3 regions of the Pelagerythrobacter sp. genome follow, and region 2 is predicted to be linked to each of the others. Evidence: riboswitches for the same ligand, from Rfam matches in the RefSeq annotation. Region 2 holds a riboswitch; each other region holds the start of a gene.
The links. A riboswitch is a leader RNA that binds a small molecule or an ion and turns the genes downstream of it on or off. The one in region 2 is predicted to bind cobalamin.
Positions count from the first base shown of each region.

Region 1: linked by a shared signal. The riboswitch ahead of ACE3QC_RS12245 (ABC transporter substrate-binding protein) and the one ahead of ACE3QC_RS00665 (TonB-dependent receptor plug domain-containing protein) in region 2 are both predicted to bind cobalamin.
Region 3: linked by a shared signal. The riboswitch ahead of metE (5-methyltetrahydropteroyltriglutamate--homocysteine S-methyltransferase) and the one ahead of ACE3QC_RS00665 (TonB-dependent receptor plug domain-containing protein) in region 2 are both predicted to bind cobalamin.

Region 1 is NZ_JAYSGI010000004.1:46,064-56,120, reverse strand. It holds gene ACE3QC_RS12255 (sensor histidine kinase) at 1-866, shown strand, start outside; gene ACE3QC_RS12250 (response regulator) at 852-1,469, opposite strand; cobalamin riboswitch at 1,602-1,813, shown strand; gene ACE3QC_RS12245 (ABC transporter substrate-binding protein) at 1,986-2,822, shown strand; gene ACE3QC_RS12240 (FecCD family ABC transporter permease) at 2,819-3,802, shown strand; gene ACE3QC_RS12235 (ABC transporter ATP-binding protein) at 3,799-4,572, shown strand; gene ACE3QC_RS12230 (DUF1289 domain-containing protein) at 4,550-4,741, opposite strand; tRNA gene ACE3QC_RS12225 (tRNA-Gly) at 4,770-4,843, opposite strand; gene ACE3QC_RS12220 (MFS transporter) at 4,882-6,444, opposite strand; gene ACE3QC_RS12215 (CoA-acylating methylmalonate-semialdehyde dehydrogenase) at 6,667-8,163, shown strand; gene ACE3QC_RS12210 (hypothetical protein) at 8,242-8,739, shown strand; gene ACE3QC_RS12205 (I78 family peptidase inhibitor) at 8,751-9,068, shown strand; gene ACE3QC_RS12200 (acyl-CoA dehydrogenase family protein) at 9,132-10,057, shown strand, end outside.
Region 2 is NZ_JAYSGI010000001.1:112,434-122,490, reverse strand. It holds gene ACE3QC_RS00665 (TonB-dependent receptor plug domain-containing protein) at 120-2,012, opposite strand; cobalamin riboswitch at 2,101-2,299, opposite strand; gene ACE3QC_RS00660 (cell wall hydrolase) at 2,510-3,643, shown strand; gene ACE3QC_RS00655 (hypothetical protein) at 3,752-4,102, shown strand; gene ACE3QC_RS00650 (putative bifunctional diguanylate cyclase/phosphodiesterase) at 4,184-6,145, shown strand; gene mdh (malate dehydrogenase) at 6,362-7,324, shown strand; gene ACE3QC_RS00640 (hypothetical protein) at 7,335-7,805, shown strand; gene sucD (succinate--CoA ligase subunit alpha) at 7,805-8,695, shown strand; gene ACE3QC_RS00630 (2-oxoglutarate dehydrogenase E1 component) at 8,794-10,057, shown strand, end outside.
Region 3 is NZ_JAYSGI010000002.1:88,896-98,952, reverse strand. It holds gene ACE3QC_RS07445 (hypothetical protein) at 1-1,650, opposite strand, end outside; gene ACE3QC_RS07440 (hypothetical protein) at 1,990-2,475, opposite strand; gene ACE3QC_RS07435 (TonB-dependent receptor) at 2,690-5,695, opposite strand; gene ACE3QC_RS07430 (metal-dependent hydrolase) at 6,090-6,941, shown strand; gene ACE3QC_RS07425 (DUF2147 domain-containing protein) at 6,947-7,360, shown strand; cobalamin riboswitch at 7,458-7,673, shown strand; gene metE (5-methyltetrahydropteroyltriglutamate--homocysteine S-methyltransferase) at 7,785-10,057, shown strand, end outside.

The DNA.
Region 1 (10,057 bases), on a different contig from region 2:
GCGCGGTCGACGTGCTCGAGCGCGACGATCAGCCCGGATCGAACCGCGAGCTGGCGAAGATCCTGCGCAGTTCGGCCGATTATCTGGGCGGGATCGCCGCCACCACGATGTCGGGCGCGGCGCTGGTCGGCAGCGAATCCGGTTTCCTCGCGCTCAGCGCGTTCAAGGGCGGCGCGCTGGTCGAGCCGCTGACGATGATGTTCAAGGCCCCGTTCGCCGCGAAGGGGCTCTCGCTCGAAGCCGAAATCGACGAGGGGGCGGTGGTGATATCCGACCGCCCGATGCTGATGCGCGCGCTCGCGAACCTCCTCAGCAACGCCTACCACTACACCGAGGCGGGCGGCGCGCGGATCGCGATGCGGGCCGAGGGCGGCCTGGCGGTGATAGAGATCGTCGACACGGGTATCGGCATGTCCGACGAACTCGTGCGCGAACTGCGCGACGACAGCGCGCCGCGATCGACCGCGGGCGACGAGCGGCGCGGATCGGGCTCGGGCTTTCGCTCCGCCCGGCGCCTGATCGAAAGCCTGTTCGGCAAGCTGGACGTCGTCTCGTCCGGCCCCGCCGGCACGCGGCTGCAGATCACCTTGCCCTGCGCCTGCCCCGAAGTGAGCATCTGCACCGCGGACGAACTCGACGCGGCGACGCCGGGCTGGCGCGTGCTCGATTTCGATCGCCGCGAAGCCTTCGAGGGCGCGCTCGGCGAAGCCCGTGCTCGGGGCCTCCAGCCGGCGGCGGCGACGTACGACGACACGACGATCACCCGCGGCCGGCTCGCCGAATCGGTCGCCGTGATGCTGGTCAAGCCGCTGTGCCGCGAGATGCGCGAGCACCCGGCGTTCGCGCGAGCGTCAGAGCAGGTTTAGTTCCTGCGCGCGCTCGACGATCTTGCGGTTGTTGGCCACGTCCAGCTTGCGCCGCAGTTCGGCGATATGGAACGAGACCGTCGGTTGCGCGATCGACAGGCGATACGAGATTTCCTTGTTGCTCTCGCCCTGCGCCAGATAGTGCAGGATCGCCATCTGGCGCGACGACAGCGCCACCGGCACTTCGCTCAGCCGGATCATCCCTTCGCGTATCTGCGGCGAGAGGTAGACTTCGCCAGTCAGCGCCGCTTCGCACGCGGCGACGATCTCGCGCGGGGGGTCGGCCTTGCTCACCACTCCGCGCGCGCCGAGCTTGATCGCATAGTCGATCTCGCCCAACTGGCTCTCGCCGGTGAGAACGACGACCGTCATATCGTTCGATCCGACGATCTCGGCGAGGACGTTCACCCCGCGCACGTCGGGCATGTTGAGATCGAGGATCACGATGTCGACCGATTGCGAGCGGACGAAGGCGCTCACCGTGGAAGCGTGATCGAGCGCGCCGACGATCTCGAAATCGCGGTGCCCGGCAAACAGCATCCGCAGGCCGTCCTGAATGATCGGATGATCGTCGACGATCAGGATCTTGTGCTTGACGGTCATCGCGGGCGCATCCGGCCGAGGGCTTGAGGCCTGCATTGTGCGCCATCGCGGCGAAACCGGGCAACCCGAATTTTTCTTGGGCCGCGCAGGTGCGCCGCCGGCACGCGGGATTGACACCGGCCGCCGTCTCTCGCAGGTTCCTGGGCAGACGGTGCCGCGCGCAGCGATGCGCAAGGCCGAGAGGGAAGCCGGTTCGACGCCGGCGCTGTGCCCGCAACTGTAGGCGGGGAGTCCCGGGCCACCACGTCACTGGCCGCCGCTCCATCCCGTGGGCGGCGCCGGGAAGACGGTCCGAGGGCGCCGATCCGCAAGCCAGGAAACCTGCCGTCGCGTCGTTCGTCCGGGGAGCCGGGTCAGCTCCAGCGGACGGGAAGCATGGCTTTCCCGCCGAAACGACAGCCACCGGCCGGGCTTCCGGCGTCGCGCCTTTCCGGCGCGGCGGGCCACGACTGTCGAGGCTGCGCGGGGCTCCGATGCCCTCCCCGCGAGAGCCGGTGCGTTTGGGGAGCCGATGCGATGCGCCGACACGCGCGCTCCGCCCTGTTCGCGATGCTCGCGGCGCTGCTGGCCGCAGGCTGCACCCCCGCGCCTGCGCCCACGCCGCCCGACGGTGCGCCGCAGCGCGTCGTCAGCCTCGATTACTGCGCCGATCAATACGTGCTGCGCTTCGCCGACCGCGGCGCGATCGCGGCGCTGTCTCCCGATGCCGGCAAGCGCTTCTCCTACATGCGCGCGCGGGCCGCGGGCCTGCCGATCGTGCGTCCGCGCGCGGCCGAGGTGATCGCGCTCCAGCCCGATCTGGTCGTGCGCTCCTACGGTGGCGGGCCCGAGGTCGAAGGTTTCCTGACCGAGCTCGGCGTGCCGGTGGTGCAGATCGGTTTTCCGCAGACGCTGGCCGAAGTGCGCGACGAGGTCGTGCGCGTGGGCAGCGCGCTCGGCGCGGCGGCGGAGGCCCGGCGGGTCGCCGCCGACATGGACCGCCGCCTCGCCGCTCTCCCGCCATCCGCCGGGCCGCGCCCCACGGCGCTATACATGACCCCGGGGGGCGTGACTTCGGGCGAAGGGACGCTGGTCCAGGAAGTGCTGACCGCCGCCGGGCTGGCGAACTTTCAGCAGCGGCCGGGCTGGAACCCGCTTCCGCTCGAACGGCTCGCCTACGAACGGCCGGACGTGATCGTGGCGGCTTCGTTCGACGGGGCCGACGCCTGGAGCGTCGCGCGCCACCCGGTCGCCCGGGCGCAGACCGCGCGCGCGCCGACAGTGCCGCTCGAAGGCGCATGGACGAGTTGCGGCGGATGGTTCTTGGTCGATGCGGTCGAGGCGCTGGCCGAAGCGCGCGAGGCGATCCGATGACCGCCCGTGCCAAAGCTCTGCTCGCGCTCGCGCTGCTGGCCGCGATCGCGCTCGCGCTGCTGCTCGGTTCGACCCCGCTCTCGCCCGCGCGGCTGCTGGATGGGCTCGGCTTGCACGGCAATCCGGGCGACGCGATCGTCGTGTGGCAGATTCGCCTGCCCCGCGCGCTCGCCGCCGCGATGGTCGGCGCAGCGCTAGGGATGAGCGGCGCCGCGCTGCAAGGCCTGCTGCGCAATCCGCTGGCCGAACCGGGCATCCTCGGCGTCTCGGCCACCGCGGCGCTGTTCGCCACTTTCGTGCTGTTCTTCGGCCTTGCGAACATAGGCCCGCTGGTCCTGCCGCTCGCCGCGATCGGCGGTGCGCTGGCGGCGACGCTGCTGGTCGCCCTCGCCGCGCTGCGCACCCGCTCGGCGGTAACGCTGCTGCTGATCGGCATCGGGCTGTCGAGCTTCTCCGCCGCGCTGATGGCGCTGTTGATGAACCTCGCGCCCAACCCCTTCACGCTGGCCGACATGATCAACTGGACATTGGGCACGGTCGCCAACCGCAGCGTCGCCGATCTCGCCTACGCCGCGCCGTTCCTCGCGCTCGGCATCGCGATCATGCTCGCGGCGCGGCGCGGGCTGGCGGCGCTCGCGTTGGGCGAGGAGGCGGCCGAGGGCATCGGGCTCGACCTCCGGCGTCAGCGGCTCATGGTGATCCTCGGCGCGGGGCTGGCGACCGGCGCGGCGGTGTCGCTCGCCGGCGCGATCGGCTTCGTCGGGATCGTCGCGCCGCATCTCGTGCGCCCGCTGGTGCGGCACGATCCGGCGCGGCTGCTGATCCCCTCGGCGCTGCTCGGCGCGCTGATCCTCGTGCTCGCCGACATCGGCGTGCGGCTGCTGCCGACCGATGCCGAACTGCGCCTCGGCGTGGTCGCGGCGCTGATCGGCGCGCCGGTCTTCGTGTGGATCGCCGCACGCGGGAGGCTCGGCGGATGAGCGCGCTCGAAGCCCATGCGCTGACCCGGCACGTCGGCGGCGCGCCGCTGGTCGAGGAGGCGAGCCTGCGCCTCGCGCCCGGCGAACTCGCTATGCTGATCGGGCCCAACGGCTCGGGCAAGACCACGCTGCTGCGCCTCGCGCTCGGCCTGCTCGCGCCCGACGCGGGCCGCGCGACAATCGATGGCGCGGACGTGCGCGGCCTCTCCCCCGCGGCGCGCGCGCGCAAGGTCGCCTATCTGCCGCAGGCGCGTCCGCTCGCCTGGCCGATGCCGGTGCGCGACGTGGTCGCGCTCGGCCGCTTCGCCCACGGCGCCGCTCCGGGCAGGCTTTCGCACGGCGACGCGGCGGCGGTTGCGCGCGCGATCGGTGCCTGCCGCCTCGCGGGGTTCGAGGATCGCGCGGCCGACACGCTCTCGGGCGGCGAGCTAGCCCGCGTCCACCTCGCCCGCGCGCTCGCCGCCGAAACCCCGCTGCTGGTCGCCGACGAGCCCGTCGCCGCGCTCGATCCGCGCTACCAGCACGAAGTCGCGCGGCTGTTCGCCGATGCGGCGCGCGCCGGGCGCGGCGTGCTGACCGTGGTCCACGACCTCGCGCTCGCGGCGCGCTATGCCGAAAGGCTGATCTGGATGAAGGACGGCCGGATCGTCGCCGATGGCCCCGCCGCCGAGACGATGACCGCCGAGCGGCTGGCCGAGGTGTTCGGGGTCGCGGCGCAGGTCGAGCGACACGGCGCGGCGGTGACGCTTACGATTTCCGGGCCGCTGTAAGCGCCGCGAGCCGCACCCGCGCGGCCTGCGCGATCCGTGCCCGTTCGGCTTCACTCGCGCCCGTCCACGCGCCGATCTCCGCCAGCGTGCGTCCGCATCCCTCGCACAGCGATCCGTCGGGCGAGAGCCGGCATATGTTGCGACAGGGCGATGGAACGGCGTCGGTCATGAACCGGAAGCTATCGCAGCAAAGGCGGTGGAGCGGGTGAAGGGAATCGAACCCTCGTCGTCAGCTTGGGAAGCTGCTGCTCTACCATTGAGCTACACCCGCTTGAGCGCCAGCGCCTTTGCCGCAAGCCCGCGCGACGGTCAATCGCGGATCGAGCGGCGGAAGGTCTCGGGCAGGAACAGCAGCCCGACCACGAGCGTCAGCGCGGCGATCGCGATCGGATACCACAGGCCGAAATAGATATTGCCCGTCGCCGCGACCATCGCGAAGCTCACCGTCGGCAGGAAGCCGCCGAACCAGCCGTTGCCGATATGATAGGGCAGGCTCATCGCCGAATAGCGGATGCGGCTCGGGAACAGTTCGACCAGCAGCGCGGCGATCGGCCCGTAGACCATCGTCACCAGCAGCACGAGCGCGGTGAGGATCGCGACCACCCGCACGCGGTCGATCCGCGCCGGATCGGCGGTCGCGGGATAGCCGGCCTCGGCCACGGCGACCGCGATCCGGTCGGCGTAGGTCGTCAGGTCGCCCGGCGCGATCGTGCGCTCGCCCACGGTGATCTCGCCGTCGCCGTCCGCCGCGTTGGCATAGGGGATGCCGGCCTTGGCGAGCGCGGACTTGGCCACGTCGCAGCCGGTGGTGTCGAAGCTCTGGCCGCCCACCGGATCGAACTGGAACGCGCAGGTCGCCGGATCGGCGTGGACCGTCACCGGCGCGCGCGCCTGCGCTTCGGCCAGCGCGGGGTTGGCGGCGTCGGTCAGCGCGGCGAACAGCGGGAAATAGCCGGCGATCGAGAGCGCGAGTCCGGCCATGATGATCTTCTTGCGCCCGATCCTGTCGCTCAGCCAGCCGAACACCACGAAGAACGGCGTACCGATGGCAAGCGCGATCGCGATCAGGATGTTCGCCGTCGCGCCCTCCACCTGGAGCACCCGCTCGAGGAAGAACAGCGCGTAGAATTGCCCGGTGTACCAGACCACCGCCTGCCCCGCGACCGCGCCGAGCAGCGCGATCAGCACCCACCGGAGGTTGCGCCACTGGCCGAACGCCTCGCGCAGCGGGCGCTTCGAGGTCGTCCCCTCGGCCTTCATCTTCTGAAACACCGGGCTTTCCTCGAGCTGCATTCGGATCCAGAGCGACACCGCGAGCAGCCCCAGCGAGATCAGGAACGGCACCCGCCAGCCCCAGTCGGCGAAGGCTTCCTCGCCCAGCCAGGTCCTGAGGCCGATCACCACCAGCAGCGCGGCGAACAGGCCGAAGGTCGCGGTGGTCTGGATGAAGCTGGTATAGAAGCCGCGGCGATCGTCGGGCGCATGTTCGGCCACGTACGTCGCCGCTCCGCCGTATTCGCCGCCCAGCGCGAGGCCCTGGAGCAGGCGCAACGTGACCAGTGCGATCGGCGCCGCGACCCCGATGCTGGCGTAGCTCGGCAACAGCCCAACCGCGAACGTCGAAAGGCCCATCAGCGCCATGGTGACGAGGAAGGTGTGCTTGCGCCCGACCACGTCGCCCAGCCGCCCGAACACCAGCGCGCCGAACGGACGCACCGCGAACCCCGCAGCGAAGGCGGCGAGCGCGAGGATGAAGCCGGTCGTCTCGTTCACGCCGGAGAAGAACTGCACCGAGATGATCCCGGCAAGCAGACCGTAGAGGTAGAAATCGTACCACTCGAACACCGTCCCGAGCGAGCTTGCGGCGATCACCAGCTTCGGGCTCTGCCCCGCGCCTGGCGCAGCGCCGACCGCATCGGAACCCGCCGGAACGGAGCCGCCCGTTCCCTCGTTGCCGCCTTGAGCCAAGTCATTCCCCTCTGCCCGTTTTGCCGGGAGACTAGCTCATTCGCGCAGCGCGGCAAGCTCGGTTCGCCCCTTGCGCCGACCACCTGCTCGGCTAGAGACCCGCACGGAAGTTACAGGAGAAACCACATGCGCCGGATCGACCATTTCATGAGCGGAGGAGCCGGAGGTTCCGCGGGCCGGACGCACAAGGTGTGGAACCCTTCGACCGGCGAGGTGCAGGCCGAGGTCGCGCTGGGCGACGCCGCGCTGCTCGACCGCGCGGTGGCGGCGGCGAAGAAGGTCCAGCCCGAATGGGCGATGACCAATCCGCAGAAGCGCGCCCGCGTGATGTTCGCGTTCAAGGAACTGGTCGAGAAGAACCATCGGGAACTCGCCGAACTATTGTCGAGCGAACACGGCAAGGTGGTCGACGATGCGATGGGCGACGTGCAGCGCGGACTTGAGGTGATCGAATACGCCTGCGGCATCCCGCAGGTGCTGAAGGGTGAGTACACGCTGGGCGCCGGGCCGGGGATCGATGTCTATTCGATGCGCCAGCCGCTGGGCATCGGCGCGGGGATCACCCCGTTCAATTTTCCGGCGATGATCCCGATGTGGATGTTCGGCATGGCGATCGCCGCAGGCAACGCCTTCATCCTCAAGCCCAGCGAGCGCGATCCGAGCGTGCCGGTGCGGCTCGCCGAACTGTTCCGCGAAGCCGGCGCACCCGAAGGCCTGCTGCAGGTGGTCCATGGCGACAAGACGATGGTCGACGCGATCCTCGATCATCCCGACATCGCGGGCATCAGCTTCGTCGGCAGCTCCGACATCGCGCACTACGTGTACAAGCGCGGGGTTGACAACGGCAAGCGCGTCCAGGCGATGGGCGGGGCGAAGAACCACGGCATCGTGATGCCCGACGCCGACCTCGACCAAGTGGTGAACGACCTCGCCGGTGCCGCGTTCGGTTCGGCGGGCGAGCGCTGCATGGCGCTGCCGGTCGTGGTGCCGGTGGGCGAGGATACCGCCGACCGCCTGCGCGAAAAGCTGATCCCGGCGATCGGCGCTTTGCGGGTCGGCGTCTCGAACGACAAGGACGCGCATTACGGCCCGGTCGTCACCCCCGAGCATAAGGCGAGCATCGAGCGTTGGATCGACACCGCCGAGCAGGAAGGCGCCGAAGTGGTGGTCGACGGCCGCGGGTTCTCGCTTCAGGGCCACGAGGACGGCTTCTTCGTCGGCCCCACGCTGCTCGACCGCGTCACCCCGCAGATGAAGTCCTACCAGGAGGAGATCTTCGGCCCCGTCCTCCAGATCGTGCGCGCGAAGGATTTCGAGGAAGCCGTGCGCCTGCCGAGCGAGCACCAGTACGGTAACGGGGTCGCCATCTTCACCCGCAACGGCCACGCCGCGCGCGAGTTCGCATCCCGCGTCGAGGTCGGCATGGTGGGGGTCAACGTGCCGATCCCGGTGCCGGTCAGCTACCACAGCTTCGGCGGGTGGAAGCGCAGCGCGTTTGGCGACACCAACCAGTACGGCACCGAGGGCCTCAAGTTCTGGACCAAGGTCAAAACCGTCACCCAGCGCTGGCCCGATGGCGGCGGGGACGGATCGAACGCGTTCGTCATCCCGACGATGGGTTGAGTGAACCAGCGCGGCGAAATGCGGGATAAACCGCGCGGCTCGCGTGTTGAGGGTGGGCAGACCGACAGGAGACCGTTCATGCGATTGACAATAGCCCTCGCCGCGCTCCCCGCCTTCGCTCTCGCGGCGTGCGGCGCCCCGGCGGACGAGACCGCGCCCGGCGCCGACACGCAGCCCGATGCGATGAAAAGCCCGATTCCGGTCGAGCCCGATGGCGGCATCGGTGACGGTGCCGGTCCGCCCGCCGCCGGCGGCCAGGCCGCGACCACGATCCCCGCCGCGCTGCAAGGGCGCTGGGGCCTCGTGCCCGCCGACTGCACCTCGACCCGCGGCGACGCCAAGGGGCTGATCACGGTCGATGGCAGCAGCATCAAGTTCTACGAATCGCGCGCGACGCTCGGCGAAGTCGCGCAGAGCAGCGACACCTCGATCCGCGCCCAGTTCGCCTTCACCGGCGAAGGCATGGAATGGAACCGCGACACGATGCTCGCCGCGCAGGGTGACGACAAGCTCGTGCGCACCGAATACGGCGAGGAAGCGATGGCCGACCCGCTCACCTACACCAAGTGCGCCTGAGGAGACCTGCGATGAAGACCACCATAGCACTGTCCGCGCTGGTGCCCGCCGCGTTGCTCGCCGCCTGCGCCACCACCGCGCCCGACGACGGCGGCGGCGACATGCCCGATGCCGGCGGCAATACCGGAGCCTGCGATGCCGCGGCCGCGCAGTCCTTCGTCGGCCAGAAGGTCACCGGTGAAATCGGCGCGAATATCCAGCGCGAAGCGGGCGCCAAGCAGCTTCGCTGGGGTCCGCCCGATTCCGCGTGGACGATGGACTTCCGCCCCGACCGGGTGAACGTGCGCTACGACCGCGCGATGACGATCACCGAAATCACTTGCGGATGAGACGGGTGGGGGCGGCGGGTCCGCCCCTTTCCTCCGCCCGCGCACGTCGCTAGAGCCCGCGGCATGACCGGACAGTTCCAGCTTACCGACGACCAGCTCGCCATCCAGGAGATGGCGCAGCGCTTCACCGCCGACAACATCACGCCGTTTGCGGCCGAGTGGGACGACAACCACCATTTCCCGCGCGACGTGATCCAGAAGACCGGCGAGCTCGGCTTCGGCGCGATCTACGTGTCCGAGGAGTCGGGCGGCATCGCGCTCGGTAGGCTCGAAGCGGCGCTAATCATGGAGGCGATGGCTTACGGCTGCCCGGCCACCAGCGCCTACGTCTCGATCCATAACATGGCGACGTGGATGATCGATCGCTTCGGCGGAGCCGAGGTGAAGGCGAAGTACCTGCCGCAGCTCGTCACGATGGAAAAGATCGCCAGCTACGCGCTGACCGAGCCGGGCTCGGGCTCCGACGCAGCGGGCCTCAAGACCACCGCGCGCGTTGAGGGCGATCACTACGTGCTCAACGGCACCAAGCAGTTCATTTCGGGCGGCGGGTTCAACGATTTCTACGTAGTGATGGTGCGCACCGGCGAGCACAAGACGAAGGGCATCACCTGCCTGGTGATCGACAAGGACACCCCCGGCCTCAGCTTCGGCAAGCCCGAGAAGAAGCTCGGCTGGAACGCCAGCCCGACCGCGCAGATGATCTTCGAGGATGCGAAGGTGCCGGTCGCCAACCGCGTCGGCGACGAGGGCGAAGGCTTCCGCTTCGCGATGATGGGGCTCGACGGCGGGCGGCTCAATATTGGTGCCTGCTCGCTCGGCGGGGCGCAACGCTGCCTGGACGAAGCGGTGAAGTACACCAAGGAACGCCAGCAGTTCGACACGCCGATCGCCGATTTCCAGAACACCCAGTTCATGCTCGCCGACATGGCGACCGACCTGGAGGCGGCGCGCGCGCTACTTTACCTCGCCGCCGCCAAGGTGACCGACAA
Region 2 (10,057 bases):
ATACCCGCTTGCAGATTGGTTTCGACACTTCGTGTCGCGATATTTCTTCGTGCCTTCGTGTCTTCGTGTGAGACCCAAATCGGTGCCCGGCTCGAAACGAAGCCGGGCACCGGAAGCCTTCAGAACCGCGCGCGGGCGCCGATGAAGGCGCTGCGGCCTGCCGTCGCGTAGCCGGCGACGGTCTGGTATTCGGCGTCGAACAGGTTCTCGACCCGGCCGAATACCTCGAACCGTTCGCCGAACGGCAGCGCGGCGCGCACGCCGGCCAGCGTGTAGCCGTCGAGCCGGGTGAAGTTGCCCGCGTCGTCGAACGAATCGCCGACCATGCGCACGTCGCCGCCCAGCGTGAGATCGGCCAGCGGGCTGACCCAGTCGGCCGAGAGCGTGAGCGCGTGGCGCGGACGGCGGGCGAGGACGTTGCCCGCGTTCGCCGCGCCGAGGGTGCGGTTCTCGGTGTCGGTCCACGAGTAGACCGCGCGGGTGATCCAGCGGTCGGACGGACGCGCGCCGAGTTCGAATTCGAACCCTTCGGCGCGCACGCGGCCGATGTTCACGTAGTAGCCGAAGGGCCGCGTGTCGCAGTTGGTGTCGCAGTTCGCGAACTCGATCTGGTCGCGCGCGTCGCGGCGGAACAGCGTGGCCGAGCCGTAGAAGCGCGTGTCCGTCAGCGAGCGATCGCCGTGGACCAGGCCGACGTCGTAGCTGGTGCTGCGTTCGGGCTGGAGCGCCTCGTTCCCGTAGTCGGAGAACAATTGGTAGAGCGTCGGCGCCTTGAAGCCCTCGCCCACGCTGGCGCGCAGCCGCAGCTCGCCCGTCAGGACGTAGCTCAGGTCGCCGCCGAAGCTGGTTTCGGTGCCGAAGCGCTGGTGATCGTCGACCCGCATCCCCGCATGCGCGGCGAGCCCGCCCATCTCGATCCCGAGCTGACCGTAGGCGCCGAAGATGCGCGTGTCCTGCTCCTCCTCGAACAACGTACGGTAGGAAGCCCACTCGTTCTCCGCGCCGAAATTCACCAGCAGCGGGCCGATCGGACGCCATTCGCCGCGCAGTTCCACGCGGTCCGAATGGCCGTCGCTGGTGAACGTGGGGTCGGCGCCAGCGACGGGATCGACATTGACCCGCTCGGTATCGGCGAACGAGTAGGCCGCGCTGACGAACAGCGGCCCGGTGTCGTAGATCGCGCCGGTGGAGGCCGAATACTGGCGGGTGTGCTGCGTTTCCTCGGTGTCGGCGAGCACGAAGTTCGGTGCCGGGAAGCCGTCGAGGTCGACGTCGCCTTCGGCATAGCGGCCGCGTGCGAACAGTTCGACGCTGGGCGAGAGGTAGAGCCGGCCCTGGCCGTTCACCGCCCACTGCTCGAACCCGTCGGCCTCGGCGCCGCTCGCGGCTTGCGAGAACCCGTCGGTGCGGTAGTAGCTCGCCGATCCGCCGAGGAAGCCGCGGTCGCCGCCGATCCCGCCGGAAAGCGTGCCGGTGGCGGTATCGCGCGCGCCGTATTCGGCGCTCGCTTCCAGCCCGCTGGCCGCGCGGGTGCTGGCGACGAGCACGCCGCCGATCGCGTCCGAGCCCCAGATCGTGGAGTTCGAGCTGCGCAGCACCTCGATCTTGGACAGGTTGCCTGCCAGCAGGTTGCCGAAATCGAACCCGCCGCCGGGTGCGGCCGGATCGGCCACGCGCACCCCGTCGAGCAGGACGAGGAGCTGCTCGCCCTCCGCACCGCGCACGCGGACCTGGGTCACCGCGCCCGGCCCGCCGTTGCGGCTGAAGGTGAGGCCCGGCACGCGCTCGAGCACGCGGGTCAGGTCGGCGCCCTGCACGCTCTCGATCTCGTCCTCGCCGATCACGGTGATCGGCTGACCGGTATCCTCCAGCTCGATCCGCGTGCCGGTGGCGGTGACGGTGATCTGGGTTTCCTCGGGCCGGAATTCCGAGAACGTCCCGGCGCTGTCCTGCGCCGCGAGCGGAGCGGCGAGCGCGGTGAGCGCCGTGCCGATAATCAGATGGTTACGCATTATACCTCCTGTCATGTGCGAACGTCGCCCATGACGGAGCAGGGGCACATGCCCCTTCCGCCTGCTTCCGGTTCACCCCGCCCGGCAGCACGAACGACCGTCGACGGGCAGGTCTCCTGGCTCCCGGATCGTCACGCCTCGCACCGCCTTCCCGGCCCCCCGAAGGATCGGCCAGTGGCATGTGGAGCGGGCGCTCCCCGGTCACAGTTGCGGGGGCAGCGGAGGCCCCGGGAGACGACCTCCCTACCCCCTTCCCTCTTCGGTCCGCCCGCTTCCCGAGGGAAACGCGCCGACAACCCATGACGTGCGCGCGCCCTTAGCGGCGGCTTCGCGGGTGCACAAGATGGCCGCGCGGTAACCGGGCGGAAAGTGTCCGCGTTAACCGCCGCTTGCGAGGTGTTCCGCCAAGGGACAGCCCGTGCGGCGCGGTCGAAATTCACCGGTCGCGCTGGTACGCGCCGGGGCGCGCTGCAAGCGCCGCAAGCACAAGGATCGCCGTGACCCCTGCCCGCACCCCTGCCTTCCAGCTTCGCGCGCGCCGCCGGCAGGCGAGCCTGTGGGCGCGGCTGGCGGGCAAGCATCGCGGGCGGCGGATTCTCGCGCTGATCGCCGCGGTGGGGGTTCCGGCGATGGCCGCGCCGGACGACTGGCGCGCCTTCGCCCCCGACGCCCGGCACGAGGCGGCCACATCCGCCGTCAAGCCGATGCCGTTCGAGCGCGCGGGCCAGAGCTTTCCCGGCTCGGCGTTCTATTTCCTCGAAGCCGCGCCGCGCGCCGACTACGCCGCGATCGAGAACGGCGCGCGCGTGTTCGACCTGACCGGTGCGGGCGGCGCGGCGGCCGAACTCGCCGCGGTGCGCAATGCGGGGCCGGCGGCGCGCGCCTTCCATTCGGCGGGCACCGGGATCGACAAGGCGCGCGCGCTGCAATGCCTCGCCAGCGCGGTCTATTACGAGGCGGCGAGCGAAGCGATCGGCGGCCAGCGCGCGGTGGCGCAGGTGGTGCTGAACCGCGTCGCGCACCCCAGCTATCCGAACAGCGTGTGCGGCGTGGTCTATCAAGGTTCTGAGCGGACGACCGGGTGCCAGTTTACCTTCACCTGCGACGGCTCGCTGGCGCGCCAGCCGATGAAGGCGGCGTGGGACCGCGCGATGGGCGTGGCCCGGCGCGCGCTGGCGGGCGAAACCTACGCGCCGGTGGGCCTCGCGACCCATTACCACACGATCTGGATCAACCCGTACTGGGCGCCGAGCCTCGACACGGTCGGCGTGATCGGCGCGCACCGCTTCTACCGCTGGCGCGGTGCGGCGGGGCGGCCTGCCGCGTTCACCGCGGCCTATCGCGGCGGCGAGCCGCTGGCCGCGCCCCACCCGCGCTCGAGCGTGCCGGAACCGGCCGCCGCGTCCGACCCGGTGGCGCTCGCCCGCGCTTACGAGGATGCGCGCAGCGCCGCGATCGGCGCGGCCCCGCCTGCCGCGACCCGCGTGCCCGCGCCGGACTATGCGCCGGCGGTCGAGGCGCGCGGCGGCGATGCGGCCTTCACCGCGAGCGACCTGCCCGGCGGCGGCGGGGTAAAGGCCGAATACGCCAACAGCGGTCGCTGGATCGCCGAGCCGGGCCAGGCGCGCTGACCGGCCGACAAGGGTTAAGAACGGGGAAACCCTAGCGCAAAACCCCCGCTTCACGAGTTGGCGCCTAAACCCGCGGAAGTCGCAACCCCGCAAGAGGGCCTTCTCCGCATGACCGTCCATTTCGCCGCTTCGCGTCTGAACGCGGACTCGCCGATCGCCCGCGTCCTCCGCCGCCGCGCCCCCGCCACCGCCGCCAACGACAACTGCCACGAGCGCGCCGACGACCGCCTGCTCCACGCCGCGCTGCGGCATTTCGCGCAATACGGGATCGGCGCCGCGCACGAGGCACGGGGCCAGGCCGAACGCGCCTTCTTCGCGGGCGACCGCGAACGCTACGACTGGTGGCTCGGCATCTGCCGTACGCTCGACGCGCGGCTGGCGCGATCGATCGAACAGGCGGAAGGCGATCGAGCCGGACCGCGCGCCGGCGCGCCGCTGCGGCCGGCGTCGGATGCCTAACGCCGGGTTTCCCGCGCGTTTCGTCGATCTGTAAGCGGCCTATTAACTATGCGGTGACCACTTTTCGCTAGGCCGGTCCCTATGGCGAGCAGCGATCCGAAGGACGAGGCAGACTGGGCCCTGGCCTATTTCACGAAAGGCGACGCGTTGTCCGAACGCGTTCGCGGCACGCTCGTCCGCACGCTCTACACTTTGCCCAGCAGCCTCGCCGCGGGCGCGGCGAGCGGGATCGCCGCTTCGCTGGTGGTCGCCTGGCTCAGCGGATCGACCGTGCTCTACGTGCTCAGCCTCGCGCTGACGGTCGTCGCGCTCGTCCGCGTGGCCGTGGCCGTCGTCCTCTCGCCCGACAGCAAGGCGAGCACGAGCAAGCTCGAGATCTTCTACGAAGTCGGCGCGTTCACGTACGCCCTGCTGATGGGCACCGTGGCGGCCGCCTCGCTGATCCTCGAGGTCGAGCCGGCGGGCAAGGTGCTGCTGGCGGCGAATGCGATCGGCTACGGCGTGGCGATCTGCGCGCGCAACGCAGGCCGCCCGACGATCGCGATCGGCCAGCTGATCCTCGTCTGCATGCCGATGTTCGCCGCCTGCCTCTATCTCGGCTCGCTCGCCTATTACGCCTTCGCGGTGACGATCGTGCTGATGGTGCCCGCGATGGCCTCGATCACGATGAACGTGTTCAAGGTGCTGCGCGACAACATCGCCGCCGCCGAAACCAGCGCGCGGCTGGCCGCCAAGATGCAAAACCTCGCCCGGACCGACGCGGTGACCGGGCTGGCCAACCGCGCCGGGCTCAACCACGAGATGGTCGAGAAGCTGATGAACGTGCCCGCCGACCAGATGATGGGCATGATCTGGATCGACCTCGACCGGTTCAAGGAAGTCAACGACCTGCTCGGCCACCCGATCGGCGACCGCCTGCTGCAGAGCGTGGCGCGGCGGCTGCAGGACGTGACGCCCGACGGGGCCACGGTGGCGCGCTTCGGCGGCGACGAGTTCATCATCTTCTGCGAAGTCGACAACCGCGCCGACTGCATGCGGCTGGCGAGCGAGGTCCACGCCGAGATCATGCGCCCGGTCCGGATCGACGGCGAGCGGCTGGAAATCGGCGCGTCGCTCGGCGTGGCGGTGCTGCCCGACGACGGCGCCGACGCCGACAGCGTGATGCAGGCGGCCGACCTGGCGCTCTATCACGCCAAAGTGGGCGGCCGGCGCCAGACCTGCTTCTTCGACAGCTCGATGAGCCGCGACCTCGCCCGCCGGCGCGAGATCGAGGCGGAGCTGCGCAGCGCGATCCAGAAGAACGAGCTGTCGATCTTCTTCCAGCCGATCGTCGACCTTTCCACCGGCCGCATCCGCACGTTCGAGGCGCTGGTGCGCTGGTTCCATCCGCAAAAGGGCGAGATGCGCCCCGACGAGTTCATCCCCGTGGCCGAGGAGACCGGGGTGATCGTCACGCTTGGCAACTGGATCACCGGCCAGGCGGCCAAGGCGGCGGCGCAGTGGCCCGACGACGTGACGATCGCGGTCAACCTCTCGCCGCTGCAGATCAAGGCGCCGGGCGCGGCGCTGGGTATCCTCAACGCGCTGCGCGAGGCGAACCTCGACCCCACGCGGCTGGAACTGGAAGTGACCGAGAGCCTGCTGCTCGACGACAGCGACGCGACCGAGGCGTTCATCCGCGAGCTGTCGAGCCGCGGCGTGCGCTTCGCGCTCGACGATTTCGGGACGGGCTATTCCTCGCTGTCGTACGTCAACAAGTATCCGTTCCGGAAGATCAAGGTCGACCGCAGCTTCGTCTCCGGCCCGGAAGTCTCCAAGCGCACCGAGGCGATCATCCGCGCGGTCGCCGAGATGGGCGCCCAGCTCGGGATGGAGATCGTCGCCGAGGGACTCGAAACCGTCGAGCAGGTGACCGCGGTGCGCGATGCCGGGTGTACGCTCGGCCAGGGCTACTACTTCAGCCGCGCGGTGCCCGATTATCTCGCGGCGATGCTGCTGGCACAGGAACGCGACGAGGGTTCGGGCCGCCGGATCGCGCTCTGACGACCCGGGCAGGCGGCGCTTTCCGATGCCTTATTGCAATTGCAAACCAATCGCAAAGATAGTTTGCTACGCTGCGCCTTTCGCGGTTGCAATCCCCCCGGTGCGGGCCTAGGTCGCTGCCGTTCGCCGGGCGCGGCTTCCTCGCGGGACCTTAAGGCTGCGCGCTTCACGGCAGACTTCGCCGGTCCCGCGCAGTTGAAGGACGCACAGCAGCACATGGCCCGGAAGAAAATCGCGCTCGTCGGCGCCGGCATGATCGGCGGCACTCTCGCCCACCTCGCGGCGATGAAGGAAATGGGCGACGTCGTCCTGTTCGACATTGCCGAGGGCATGCCGCAGGGCAAGGCGCTCGATCTCAGCCAGGCGGGCCCGGTCGAAGGCTTCGACGCGACGCTCAAGGGCACGAGCGACTACCAGGACATCGCCGGGGCCGACGTTGTCATCGTGACCGCTGGCGTGCCGCGCAAGCCGGGCATGAGCCGCGACGACCTGCTCGAAATCAACCTCAAGGTGATGAAGGCCGTGGGCGAAGGCATCAAGGCCAACGCACCCGACGCCTTCGTGATCTGCATCACCAACCCGCTCGACGCGATGGTCTGGGCGCTGCGCGAATTCTCCGGCCTGCCGCACGAGAAGGTCGTGGGCATGGCGGGCGTGCTCGACAGCGCGCGCTTCCGCCACTTCCTCGCCGAGGAATTCGACGTGAGCATGGAAGACGTCACCGCTTTCGTGCTCGGCGGCCACGGCGACACGATGGTGCCGATCCTCGAATATTCGACCGTCGCGGGCATCCCGGTGCCCGATCTCATCAAGATGGGCTGGTCGACGCAGGAGAAGATGGACGCGATCGTCAAGCGCACGCGCGGCGGCGGCGGCGAGATCGTCCAGCTGCTCGGCAACGGCAGCGCCTATTACGCGCCCGCAACCAGCGCGATCCAGATGGCCGAGAGCTACCTCAAGGACAAGAAGCGCGTCCTCCCCTGCGCCGCGCACCTGACCGGCCAGTACGGCGTCGACGGCCTCTACGTCGGCGTGCCGATCGTGATCGGCGCGAACGGCGTGGAGCGGATCGTCGAGATCGAGCTCGACGACGAAGCCAAGAAGGGCTTTCAGGTCAGCGTCGACGCGGTCAAGGAACTGCTGGAGGCGTGCAAGGGTATCGATAGCTCGTTGGCGTGAGGAAGACGCTATGAGCTACGATTTGATGGTTTTTGACGCGGAGGTTGCACCACGTGAGCGGGCGGCTTTCGTTGAATGGTACCATCATCAAGCGGAGTGGTCGGAGGGTCACACCTACGATGATCCAACAAATACCACGGCGGCTCTCGCCGCATGGTACGAGGATATTCGCCAGAGCTACCCGAATATGAACGGTCCGGAATCAGTGACCGACCAAGATCTAATGAAACCGGGGATCGAGGATCGGCTTGGTGATTATTGCATCGGGCACCATGTGATTTATGCGGGATTTCGCTGGTCAGAAGCCGAACAAGTTTATCCCCTCGTCCGAAGGTTAGCTGTCAAACACGGAGTGGGATTTTATGACGTGAGCGGCGATGAAGGAAGTGGCGAAATCCACTTCCCTGGAGAAGAATTGGAACCAGAGTCGCAGGGCACCTGGCGTCAGATCGCGCGCGAATTCAAGGAAATGGACACGTAATGAGCATCCTCGTAGACAAGAATACCAAGGTCATCACCCAGGGCATGACGGGTGACACCGGCACGTTCCACACCCAGCAGGCGCTCGATTACGGGACGCAGATGGTCGCGGGCGTGACGCCGGGCAAAGGTGGGACCGAGCATATCGGGCTGCCGGTCTACGACACCGTCGCCGAGGCGGTGAAGGCGACCGGCGCGACCGCGAGCTGCATCTACGTGCCGCCGCCGTTCGCTGCGGACTCCATTCTCGAGGCGATCGACGCCGAGGTCGAGCTGATCGTCGCGATCACCGAAGGCATTCCGGTGCTCGACATGGTTCGCGTCAAGCGCGCGCTCGACGGCAGCAAGAGCCGGCTGATCGGCCCCAACTGCCCCGGCGTGCTGACCCCCGGCGAATGCAAGATCGGCATCATGCCCGGGTCGATCTTCCAGAAGGGCTCGGTCGGCGTCGTGTCGCGTTCGGGCACGCTGACCTACGAGGCGGTGCACCAGACGACGCAGGTCGGCCTCGGCCAGACCACCGCGGTCGGCATCGGCGGCGATCCGGTGAACGGCACGAACTTCATCGACGTGCTCGACCTGTTCCTCTCCGACGACGCGACCAAGTCGATCATCATGATCGGCGAGATCGGCGGATCGGCCGAGGAAGAGGCGGCCGAGTTCATCGCGCACCAGGCGAAGAAGGGCCGCAAGAAGCCGATGGTCGGCTTCATCGCGGGCCGCACCGCCCCTCCGGGTCGCCGCATGGGCCACGCGGGCGCGATCGTCAGCGGCGGCCAGGGCGGCGCCGACGACAAGATTGCCGCGATGGAGAAGGCGGGCATCCGCGTCTCCCCCTCCCCCAGCGAACTCGGCACCACGCTCGACGCGATGCTGAAGGAACTGGCCTGAGTTAAGGCGCGGACTGCCCTCCTCCCCGGGAGCATCCGCGCCGCTCGGACATTGGTTTTGTTAAGCCGGCGCGCGTGCCGGCGCGAGAGGTGACCCGGATGGGTAACGAGAGCCACGATTTCCTGCCCGAGCTGGGCGATCAGGGTGGGCCGCAGCCGGGGCCGAGCTGGGCCAACCCGCGCTGGCCGATGACGGCGGTCGATGCCGAGGGCGACCTGACGCAGGCGCTCGATCCCACGGCGATGAAGATCGCGGTGAAGGCGGCGGCGGAAAAGGCCGGCAAGCCCGCCGATCCCAGGGCGATCGAGGAAGCGGCGGAGGATTCCATCCGCGCGATGCTGATGATCCGGCTCTACCGGGTGCGCGGACACCTGGCGGCCAAGCTCGACCCGCTGAACCTCGCCGACCGCGAACTGCCCGAAGATCTCCAGCTCCGCTCGCTCGGCTTCGCCGGGCAGGAAGACAAGGAAGTGTTCGTCGGCGGGCTGATGGGCCGCGAATGGGTCAAGGTGTCCGAGCTCGCCGAGATCCTGCAGGCCAATTACTGCGGGCACGTCGGCCTCGAATACATGCACATCGCCGATGTCGAGGAACGGCGCTTCCTGCAGGAGAAGTTCGAAGGGCCCGAGGACGTGATCCAGTTCACGCCCGAGGGCAAGCGCGCGATGCTGGCGGCGGTGATCCGCGGTGAGCAGTACGAGGCGTTCCTCGCCAAGAAATACGTCGGCACCAAGCGCTTCGGCCTCGACGGCGGGGAATCGATGATCCCCGCGCTGGAAGCGGTCATCAAGTACGGCGGGCAGGACGGCGTGCGCGAGATCATCTACGGCATGGCCCACCGCGGCCGGCTGAACGTGCTCGCGAACGTGATGGGCAAGCCCTACAAGGTGATCTTCCACGAATTCTCCGGCGGCAGCGCCAATCCGGAGGACGTGGGCGGTTCGGGCGACGTGAAATACCACCTCGGCACCAGCACCGATCGCGAGTTCGACGGCATCGACGTGCACATGAGCCTCGTGCCGAACCCAAGCCATCTCGAAGCGGTCGACCCGGTCGTGCTCGGCAAGACGCGCGCCCAGCAGGCGATCCGCGACGACCTGAAGAAGCACGAGCAGGTCCTGCCGGTGCTGATCCACGGCGACGCGGCCTTCGCGGGCCAAGGCATCGTGTGGGAATGCTTCGGCTTTTCCGGGGTGCGCGGCTACAACACCGGCGGCTGCATCCACTTCGTCATCAACAACCAGATCGGTTTTACGACGAGCCCGCAATTCGCCAGATCGTCCCCCTATCCCTCCGACGTGGCCAAGGGCGTCTCGGCGCCGATCCTGCACGTCAACGGCGACGATCCCGAAGCGGTGACTT
Region 3 (10,057 bases), on a different contig from region 2:
TCGATAAATCCTTTCAGGAAAGGCGGTTTCCACATCAGGAGTTAATTCAGGGAAAGAGGCTACTCCGCCCCTCGCGATGGTGTGCCGGTATCCGAAATCTAGCGATACGAAATTTTGGCCGAAAGGGGTGGCGAAAAGATCGGCCGACAAGATTTTCAGGCTTCCGCCAGCGAGATTTTCATTCCCACCGAAGCGGAACAGCGGCTGCACGTACTCTCCCCGCGTAAAATCGAAGACACGGTTCAGGATTTCGACGCGCGGCGCGTAGAGCTCGTTGTAGGTGGGCTCGCTGTTCTCCCGCGAATAGGCCACTCGCAGATTGACCGACGTGACCGGAGACCAGTCGAGCGCGCTGCCGAGTCTGAAATTCATCGCCGCCCCGCTAACCTTGCGAAATGCGGCAGTCGTGCTGACCGTCAATTCTCCAAGAGGCTTCAGGAAATCAGCCGATGCACTGGCAACCGGAACCGACAGCGAGAGCAGGCCATCGAATTGCTCGCTGGCATTCGACGACGTTGTATTGTCGTTGGTGACTGTGCCGGCGCCGGTGACCTTGGACCGCAGATGATTTGCGTTGAACGACAGGCTCGCACGGGCCTGACCGGCGGGCACGGTGACTATGGAATTGCCCGAGGTCAGCGAAAGATTGTAGGTTTCAGTCGTCGAGCGCAACCGATCGGCCTGGGGCGTCCTTGAGAGCCCAGCGACGCTTGGGTTTGCATCCATATCGCCCGGCCGTGGCGACGTAATTTCCGCGTATCCTAGTTGTCGGACAGATTCCGCCCAATTGACACTGTATCGAAGCCCTATGTTGGACTGCCACCCCCCGACCGCGCCGGTTAGCGATATGCCGGTACTGAAGCTTCTGGAGTTTTGAAGGTATTTCAGCGCACTCCTCGAAGCTAAGCCTCGCCGGTCTTCAAGCAGTCTGGGTTCAAGAGGGTTACTCGCTGGACGGGAAATAACGACAGGAGGGCCGATTTTCAGCGTCGAGTTGTTGCGGTTCGCTGCAAGATTCAGCGTGCCACTGAAGGATCCCACGGGGTGAGTGACATTGGCGTTGAAGCCGATAGATTGTGCCCGCGGCAATAGCGCTGTGTCGTCGTCGGGGTCGAATTGTGCCCCCGCATCGTCCGGGCCGCCTGTCCACTCTAAAGGTGCTGCCTGCGCGGGAAGCGAGCGTTCGCTTCGCAAGAGTTCGGAGTCATGCGAGAAAGTCGCCCCGACGTTCCAACGAGTATCTTGATCGATCGTGAAGCGACCGGCCGTCAGGGCGACGCTTCGCCTGCCGCCGGATGTCGGCGTTTGCACCGCCGCTTCGCCGGTCCAGCTAGCAAAATGCTGCTTGAGTTCCAGGTTGACGACACGCTTATCCTGCTCGACCCCATATGCCGCTGCCGCTTCTCTCGGCAGCAGGGAAATCTGAGCCAACGCCTCCTTGGGATAATCCTCGAGTTCGGCAGGATTGGTAATTCGCTTGCCGTTGACCAACAGTTCCGGCTCGCCTCCGGAGGGGTCTAATACAGGAGAGATGGCATCGAGGAGCTCCCCAATGGTGTTTGCTCCAAACGATTCGATTTCGTTCTCTTTGATTGCCGCTTCGGCCTCGATATCGGCCTGCCCCCAGCGCTTTGCGCGAACGATTATCACGCCATCGTCGAGGGAGTCGTCATTCAGTTGAACGGGTTGGCCGGTTGGCTCGGCGACTTCGGCAGAGCCGTCCTGTGCAAATGCAGCGTAGGGCGAGCCGAGCGCCGCGATAGCGAGAATTGCTAAATATGTACCCGAAAAGCCTGACCTAGAGATAAAAGCGGCCTTGAGCCGCGTCGGCTGTAATGAGTTTTTCCGGTGAAGAGGCGCACTGACTTGAATAGGAATGCCCTAAGGGAAAACTTGTCACCACCTGACTGACAACGGGAAAAAGAGGCGCGCGTAATGACGCGCGCCTCTGCAGTTTGAGGAGCTTCTAATTGCCCTGAAAAGGTGTTTTCACGGAGTGATGCTGACCGGAGCACCCGCGGTTTGCGTCAGAGTGCCGGCCATTTTACAGGCGGCGCCGCTGGTTGCAGACGAGTTCGATAGCGGAACACTCAAGGTGATCCTGCGCGGCGACACCGAATTGCCTCCCCACACCGTTCTGATGGGGCCGGTGCACGTTCCCGAACTGATCGGCGGATCGATCACCAGACCCGAGATAGTCAGATTGGTGCCGTTGTAGAAGGCGGTGCCCGTGCCATTTACGGCAATCAGCGAGCAAGGAAAGGCACCACTCAGAGATCCGGTTACCGAAGCGCTGGATCCGGCCGTGGCATCGACGTTGACCGTCAAAGTGCAATTGTAGGCGAGACCGTCCTTTTGGACCGTAACGGGACCAGAGAACGTCGAAGTACTCGCGGGCGTGTAGGTGTCCGCCATCGCTGCGGGAGCGGCACAAAGCCCGACAGCGCCGACTGCGATTCCGAGTTTCTTTAACATACTGAATCCTCTCATTTTATTTGTTCCGCGCACTCAAAGTCCGCGACTCGATAATATTTACGCTGACATGAATGTCAATATAAATACTATGGATATATTATGTCTTTCTTCCGCATTTTAATTGCAACCTCATATAACTTGCCGGCCACTTTGCGGCGAGCGCCGTCCTGCTTTCTGCATTTGGGAGATGGCGCAGGCGCGACTCACGACAGAATTAAAACCGCTTGCTGACATTGAAGCCAAAAATCCTCGGATCGAGCGTGAATACATTCGTGCTCAGTCCGGAATCGTCACTGTTTGTGAAGAAATCCGTGATCGGCGTGTCGTTGAAGACGTTCTTCACGTAAAATTGGAAGGCGATCTGTGAAGCGGGCCTTTCAAGGGTTATCGCGAGGTTTGCATTATCCCAGGCCTTTAGGCGATCGTACTCGGTATTGTAGACCCGTGCGTAGCTCTTCGACTGCCGGTAATAGTCCCCGCGGAATGTCAGTTCCCAATCTCCGTCTTCGATAAAGAATGTGTATTGGGCGCCGATGTTGAAGGTCAGCCGCGGCGCATTGGGCAGCTCATTGCCTTCGAGATCGGCGTAGAAGCCGCGGCCTCCATTGGGCGCATCGGTCAGCGGGTTGTACGTGAAGCCATAGAATTGCGATAGATCGAGGCCGGTGGTGTCGGGGTCGTACGCACCCGTTTCCGCCGACCCACCGCAGAAAGCGCCTAGCGCGGGGAATCCGAGGCCGAACGCGGAAATCGGATTGGCCAGCACGGTTTCGACCAGTTCGCGCGGTGCAATGCAGTTCGATGGTATTTGCAACCAGGGCCGGATCAACACCCAGTCTTCATTACCCTGCGTCCGGTTCATCACGTCGATGGACTGCGCCCCTTCCTTGAGACGTGTTTTGAGATATCCCAGGTTGCTGTCTACACGGAAGGCACGCGACGGCCGCCAGGCGGCCTCAAACTCCAGCCCCCAACTCGTCGCATCGAAATTCTCGTTCAACGAGATTCGATCGACGATCTTGGAAATCTGGTAACCCTCATAATCGTAGTAGAAGCCCGTCGCGCTGAGAGTAAGCCGCCCGTTGTCGAAACTGTTCTTGGTGCCGATCTCAAAAGCCGTAAGATACTCAGGCTCAAAAGTCGCTGGCAGCGGCTGGAATTGCACTACGAACGGGTCGATATCCGGCTGGGGCGGATTGGTACCGCCGCCTTTATAGCCGCGCGAGATGGAAGCATAAACCAGCGTGTCGTCGGAAAAGCTCACATCAGGCTGCCAATCTACGACAAGCCTACCGGTGGGCTCCGACCATTTCTGGACAACATCAGGATCTTCGGGGTAACCCCCGGCGATCGACCCGCCACTCGTTCCGTTCGTGCCGGCCCCAAGCAGCAGCTGGCTGGAAACCGGCGTGGTTGTTTTCTTGTCTTTCGTGAACCGAATGCCGGCTGTGATTTTCACATTGTTCGTGACATTGAAATAACCTTCGGCAAAGGCGGCCCAGGATTCTGTCGTGACCAGGTTCCGGCTCAAAAAATAGTTATGGCCCAGCTCATTTAGATTACCCAGTGGGTTGGGGTCGACATAAACACAGTCGAATTCCGTGGTGTCTGGATTGCAGTCGACGTATTCCGGAGGAGCGCCCTTTCTATTGTAAAGGTTGTAGGCGATGTATGAGAAAGCGTTGTTCAGTACGAAATAATCATCTTGAGTTTTGAAATTCAGGTAGTTGGCACCGATATTGAAATTGAAAGGCCCGTCCCACTCCGATTGCAGGCGAAATTCCTGCGACCACTGACGGTTACGGGAACGGCTGATGTCGATTGCTAGAAGACGGTTCGACGCTCCAAGTTGGGGGTCGGTGAACACTCCTCCAGGTGCCGCAAACTCTTGGCTTATTGGTGCGCCGAAGAAAAGATCCACAAGGCCCGAGGTGTCATTGAAAATCGGATCCGACACGAACCTGTTATAGTCTTGGGACGAATAATAGCGATCGCGTGCGTATGCGGTCTGAGAAACAAACGTCAAACCATCCGAAACGTCGAAATCGGCATTGAATTGGACTAGATCATTCTTGGCACGAAAAACGGGGTCGTAACTGGTTTCGATTTCTCGAAGATTTCGCGATTGCACAACATTCGCAAAGGGATCGCCGGAGAGAAAGGCCGGCACTACCTCTCCGGTCGTCGGGTCCAGCCCCATAGTGACGACAAGCCGCCCGGCGGCGATGAATGCGAGCGCTTCTGCATTGGGCGCTCCGAAAGCGTCGTCGTCGTACAGTGATCGCGGCAGGCAACCCTGGCTGAACTTGGAGGATAGCGGGATCGGTTCGAACGGAGTGACACCCGGAACCGGCGTGTCGCCGATCATGGTCTTGCCCGGATCACGCGTGCACAGGTTCTTGCCCGTCCGCGATCTGTTGTCGTCCTCCTCGAAATGCTGCCAGATCAGATTGGCCCTGAAACGGTCGCTCGGCTCCCATTCGAGAATCGCTCTCGTCGACCAGAGATCGCGACCGTTCACATCGTTACGGGTGAACGTGTTGTAGTCGTAGCCCTTGCGCTTGGTCCAAGCTCCTGCCGCGCGAAAGGCGAGGGCGTCGCCGATCGGAATATTTATCATTCCGCCAAGGCGCCTGGTTTCGTAGCTCCCCACCTCTCCGCTGATTTCGCCTTCGAACTCCGACGTCGGCATCGCCGGAATGAGATTGACGACACCGCCGGTCGCGTTGCGACCGTAAAGCGTTCCTTGCGGCCCCCTCAGAACCTCGACCCGCGCCATATCGAAGAACTCGGATTCGAACAGGCGATTGCGAATCAGCGGGGTATTATTGAAACTCACAGCGACTGCCGGATCCGATGATGCGGAAATCGATTTCGTGCCGATGCCGCGGATCGAGAAATTGTACATGCTGAAGTTCGACTTCGAGAAGTTCACATTGGGAACGGCTCGCAGCAACTCCGAACCACCCTCGATCTTCTGATTATCGAGTGCTTCGGCCGATATCGCCGAAATGGCGATCGGCACGTCGAGAATGGATTCCTCACGCTTTTGCGCCGTGACGATGATCACGTTCCCACCCGGCTCGACTTCATCGCCGCCGATCGCGCCGATGGTCGCAGCAGGCTGCGCGGCGTCTTGCGCTTGACCGGGCACCGCGCCGAACGCGGCAATGGCAATAATGCTTGTCGTGCACGCTGCGCGAGCCAGGAAACTTCCCATCAAGTCCTCTCCCCGTTTTTTGCCCCATTGTCCGGACCGACGAGAGCCGACCCCGGCAGGAACGTATTTTCGTTGTCGTGTCGTGCAGGCCTAAAGCCAGAAGGCTTCCACCCACGCTCGGCGAAACCTGTCGCGCCCGCTACCGACCCAACGCTCCAAACGCTCCAAACGCTATCATCACTAACAACGATGTCAACAAGGATCGTTGTCGCGCTCGGTGTTGCCGTCACCGGTAATTTTCGGCTTCTGGGAAAATTCGCCTAAGGCCATGTAGTAGAAGCTTAAATTTCGTAGATGGATCTCGCTTCGAGCGGAAAGTGCGAAAATATCGCTTGCTACTGATCAGCGATTAGATATTTACATCAGTGTAAATATTGTACTGGAGCCCTCGACGATGTCCGCTGTGACACCTGAACCGGATAGCATCCACAGGCGCGACCTGCGATTTGGAAGGGATGTCGCCCTAGACCGCTGGTGGCACGGAGGAGATGCTGGCCGAACCGCCTTTTTCAACGCCCTGTCGTCGACATTCCCCGTGGGCGAGAAGTTCTTCATGACCGCGGTGCGCCACTTCAAGGACGAAACGCCGGAACTGCTTCGCGAGCAGATCGAGGATTTCATCTATCAGGAATCGATGCACACTCGCGAGCATGTCGTGTTCAATCGCCAGGCTGCCGAAGCAGGATTCGATATCGCACCGCTGGAAGAACGTGCGCGCCGCACAATCAGCTGGGCCCGGCGACGTTCACCCGTGCAGCAACTCGCCGCGACGTGTGCTCTCGAGCACTTTACGGCCACGCTCGCGAATGACCTCCTGGCCGACCCACTGCATCTCGAGGGTGCGTCCGAAGAACCTGCTCGCTTGTGGAAATGGCATGCGATCGAGGAAATCGAGCATAAGGCAGTCGCGTTCGACACCTATCTCGTCGCGACACGCAAGATGACGCGATTTCGCCGTTGGCTCAAACGCAGTGCGGTAATGGCCGTAACCAGCATGCGCTTCCACTATGTCATATATCGCAACACGGCGGATTTGCTCGCGCAGGATGGGAAGAATAACGTGCCAACGTGGGCGAAACTCCTGGCATATCTTTACGGCCGTCCCGGACCGATGCGGAAGCTGCTCGCCGAAGTTTTCATCTACATGCGACCGGGATTTCATCCGTGGCAGGTGGATGATCGTCACCTGTTGAAAGCCGCTCTTGCAGAGCTCGAGCTTGATACAGGCAAGGGAGTTACGACGTGAAGAGGATGATACTCGCTTTCGCGGTCGCTGGTCTGCTCGCTGTCCCCGCGATGGCCGAAGCCAGAGATATTACGGGACTATGGAACACCGGAAGCGAAGGCGGCAAAGTCGAGATCTATCGATGTGGCAACGCCTATTGCGGCAAAGTGGCGGCCGCCTCGCGACTTAAGACCAACCCCGATCTGCGAGATGTCCGCAATTCCGATGCAAAGCTCCGCTCACGTCGCATCAAAGGCCTAGTCGTGCTGAAAAATTTCAGCGGCGGACCGGCCGAATGGACGGGCGGTCCGGTGTACGATCCTGAGACTGGGGACGGGGGACGCTCGGGTAAGCTCACGTTACTTCCAAATGGAAATCTCCAGGTGAAAGGCTGTGTAATGATGTTCTGTCGGACCAAAGTTTGGACGCGGGCAGATTGACTTCGTTGAGGCAGTCGGCTGCCGATGAACTGAACGGGGCTTGGGAGGGATATAAAGAAATCCTTATATGCACTCTTGACGCGGTCGAGCAAAGCGCCGATTGCGCTTGCGTCGAGGTTCTCCGGCCGGTTCGCCGCGCCGGAGCTAAGACGGGAAGCCGGTGCGCCTCGACAGGGGCAAGGCCGGCGCTGCCCCCGCAACTGTAAGCGGCGAGCGGCGGTCCATTCATGTCACTGGGGCTCGCCTCCGGGAAGACGGACCGCTCCGTGTCGACCCGCGAGCCAGGAGACCTGCCTCCGACGCGATAACGTCCACCGGCGGGGTGCCCGGTCTGGTCGCTTGCATGGCGCGCGTCCGGGCTTCCCGCCGCGCGTCCGGCGCGCGCGCCCGATCGGTCGCCCCGTCTTCATCGGGGTATATGAAGATGACCGTTTCCGTAGCTACCATGGGGTTTCCCCGCATCGGCCCACGCCGCGAACTGAAGTTCGCGCTCGAGAAGTTCTGGGCCGGCAAGATCACGCAGACCGAACTCGAAGAAGCCGCCGCCGGCCTGAGGACCGCCGCCTGGGCGCGTCAAAAGGCGCTGGGCGCCGACTGGCTGCCGTCGAACGATTTCTCGCTCTACGATCACGTGCTCGACACCAGCATGATGCTGGGCGCCATCCCGGCGCGCTACGATGTGGAAAGCGCCGAGGACGCCGGGCTCGATACTTATTTCGCGATGGCGCGGGGCAGTACGGGCGGGGCGGATTGCGGCCACGCGCACGGCAGCGTCACCGCGGGCGAAATGACCAAGTGGTTCGATACCAACTACCATTTCATCGTCCCCGAGATCGAACCGGGCGCCAGGCTCCAACTCGGCAGGCTCGAGCCGCTCGAGGAATATCGCGAAGCCAGGGCGCAAGGCTTCGAAACGCGCCCCGTGCTGCTGGGCCCCATCACCTGGCTGAGCCTCGCCAAGGGGCAGGGCATCGACCCCTTCGACCTGCTCGACGATGTCCTCGCGCACTACGCCACGCTGCTTGGCCTGCTCCGGCACGCCGGGGCGGAATGGGTGCAGATCGACGAGTCGATCCTGGTTACCGATCTGTCCGAGCGCCAGCGCAGGGCCTTCACCCGCGCCTACGCCAAGCTCGGTCGCGCCGGGCCGAAAGTCATGCTCACCACCTATTTCGGCGGGCTGGAAGACAACCTGTCGCTCGCAGCCTCATTGCCGGTCGCGGGGCTGCACATCGATCTGGTGCGCGCGCCCGAGCAGCTCGACGCGGTGCTCAAGGCGGTGCCGAAGGATCGCCTGCTCTCGCTCGGCGTGGTCGACGGCCGGAACATCTGGCGCGCCGATGTTGCCGCGCTGCTCGATCGGCTGGAACCCCTGGCCGCGCAGCGCGACCTGATCCTCGCGCCATCGTGCTCGCTGTTGCACGTACCGGTCGATCTCGAACTGGAAGGCAAGCTCGACGACGAACTCAAGCAGTGGCTCGCCTTCGCGGTGCAGAAGATCGGGGAGCTCGACCTGTTGCGGCGGGCGCTCGACGACGGTCGCGACAGCGTGGCGGACGAACTGGCGGTCGCCGCACGTGCCAGCGCTGCGCGCAAGACCGCCACGCGCATCCACGACCGCGCGGTCGGCGAACGGATCGGGGCGCTCACATCCGACATGCGCGAGCGCCGCGCCGGGCACGCCGACCGGATCAGCGCGCAGGCCGAAGTGCTCGATCTTCCGGCTTTCCCGACCACCACCATCGGCTCGTTGCCGCAGACCGCCGCCGTGCGCAAGGCGCGCGCCGAGCACAACCGCGGCGTGCTCGACACGGCGAGTTACGGCGCGTTCCTGCGCGAGGAAACCGAGCGCGCGATCCGCTGGCAGGAGGAAGTCGGCCTCGACATGCTCGTCCACGGCGAGTTCGAACGCAACGACATGGTCCAGTACTTCGGCGAGAAGCTCGCCGGTTTCGCCTTCACCGTGAACGGCTGGGTGCAGAGCTACGGCTCGCGCTGCGTTCGCCCCCCGATCCTCTATGGCGACGTGTCGCGGCCCGAGCCGATGACGGTCGACTGGTGGCGCTTTGCGCAAGGGCTGACCGACAGGCCGGTCAAGGGCATGCTCACCGGCCCGGTCACGATCCTCAACTGGAGCTTCGTGCGCGACGACCAGCCGCGCGAAGCGAGCTGTCGCCAGATCGCGCTCGCGATCCGCGACGACGTGCTCGACCTCGAAGCCGCAGGCTGCAAGGCGATCCAGATCGACGAAGCGGCGCTGCGCGAAGGCCTGCCGTTGCGCCAGCGCGACTGGCAGCGCTATCTGGACTGGGCGGTGGACTGCTTCAGGCTTGCCGCCGCCGGGGTCGGCAATGCGACGCAGATCCACACGCACATGTGCTATTCGGAGTTCAACGACATCCTGCCCTCGATCGGAGCAATGGACACCGACGTGATCTCGATCGAGACCGCGCGGTCGCAGATGGAGCTGCTCGAGGCCTTCGCCCGCTACCGCTATCCCAGTGCGATCGGGCCGGGGGTCTACGACATTCACTCCGCGCGCGTGCCGGACGAACAGGAGATGGTCGCGTTGATGCGGTTGGCGCAGAAGCACCTGCGCCCCGAACAGCTCTGGGTCAATCCGGACTGCGGGCTCAAGACCCGCGGTTGGGACGAGGTCCGGCCGGCGATTGCGGCGATGGTGTCGGCCGCACGAAC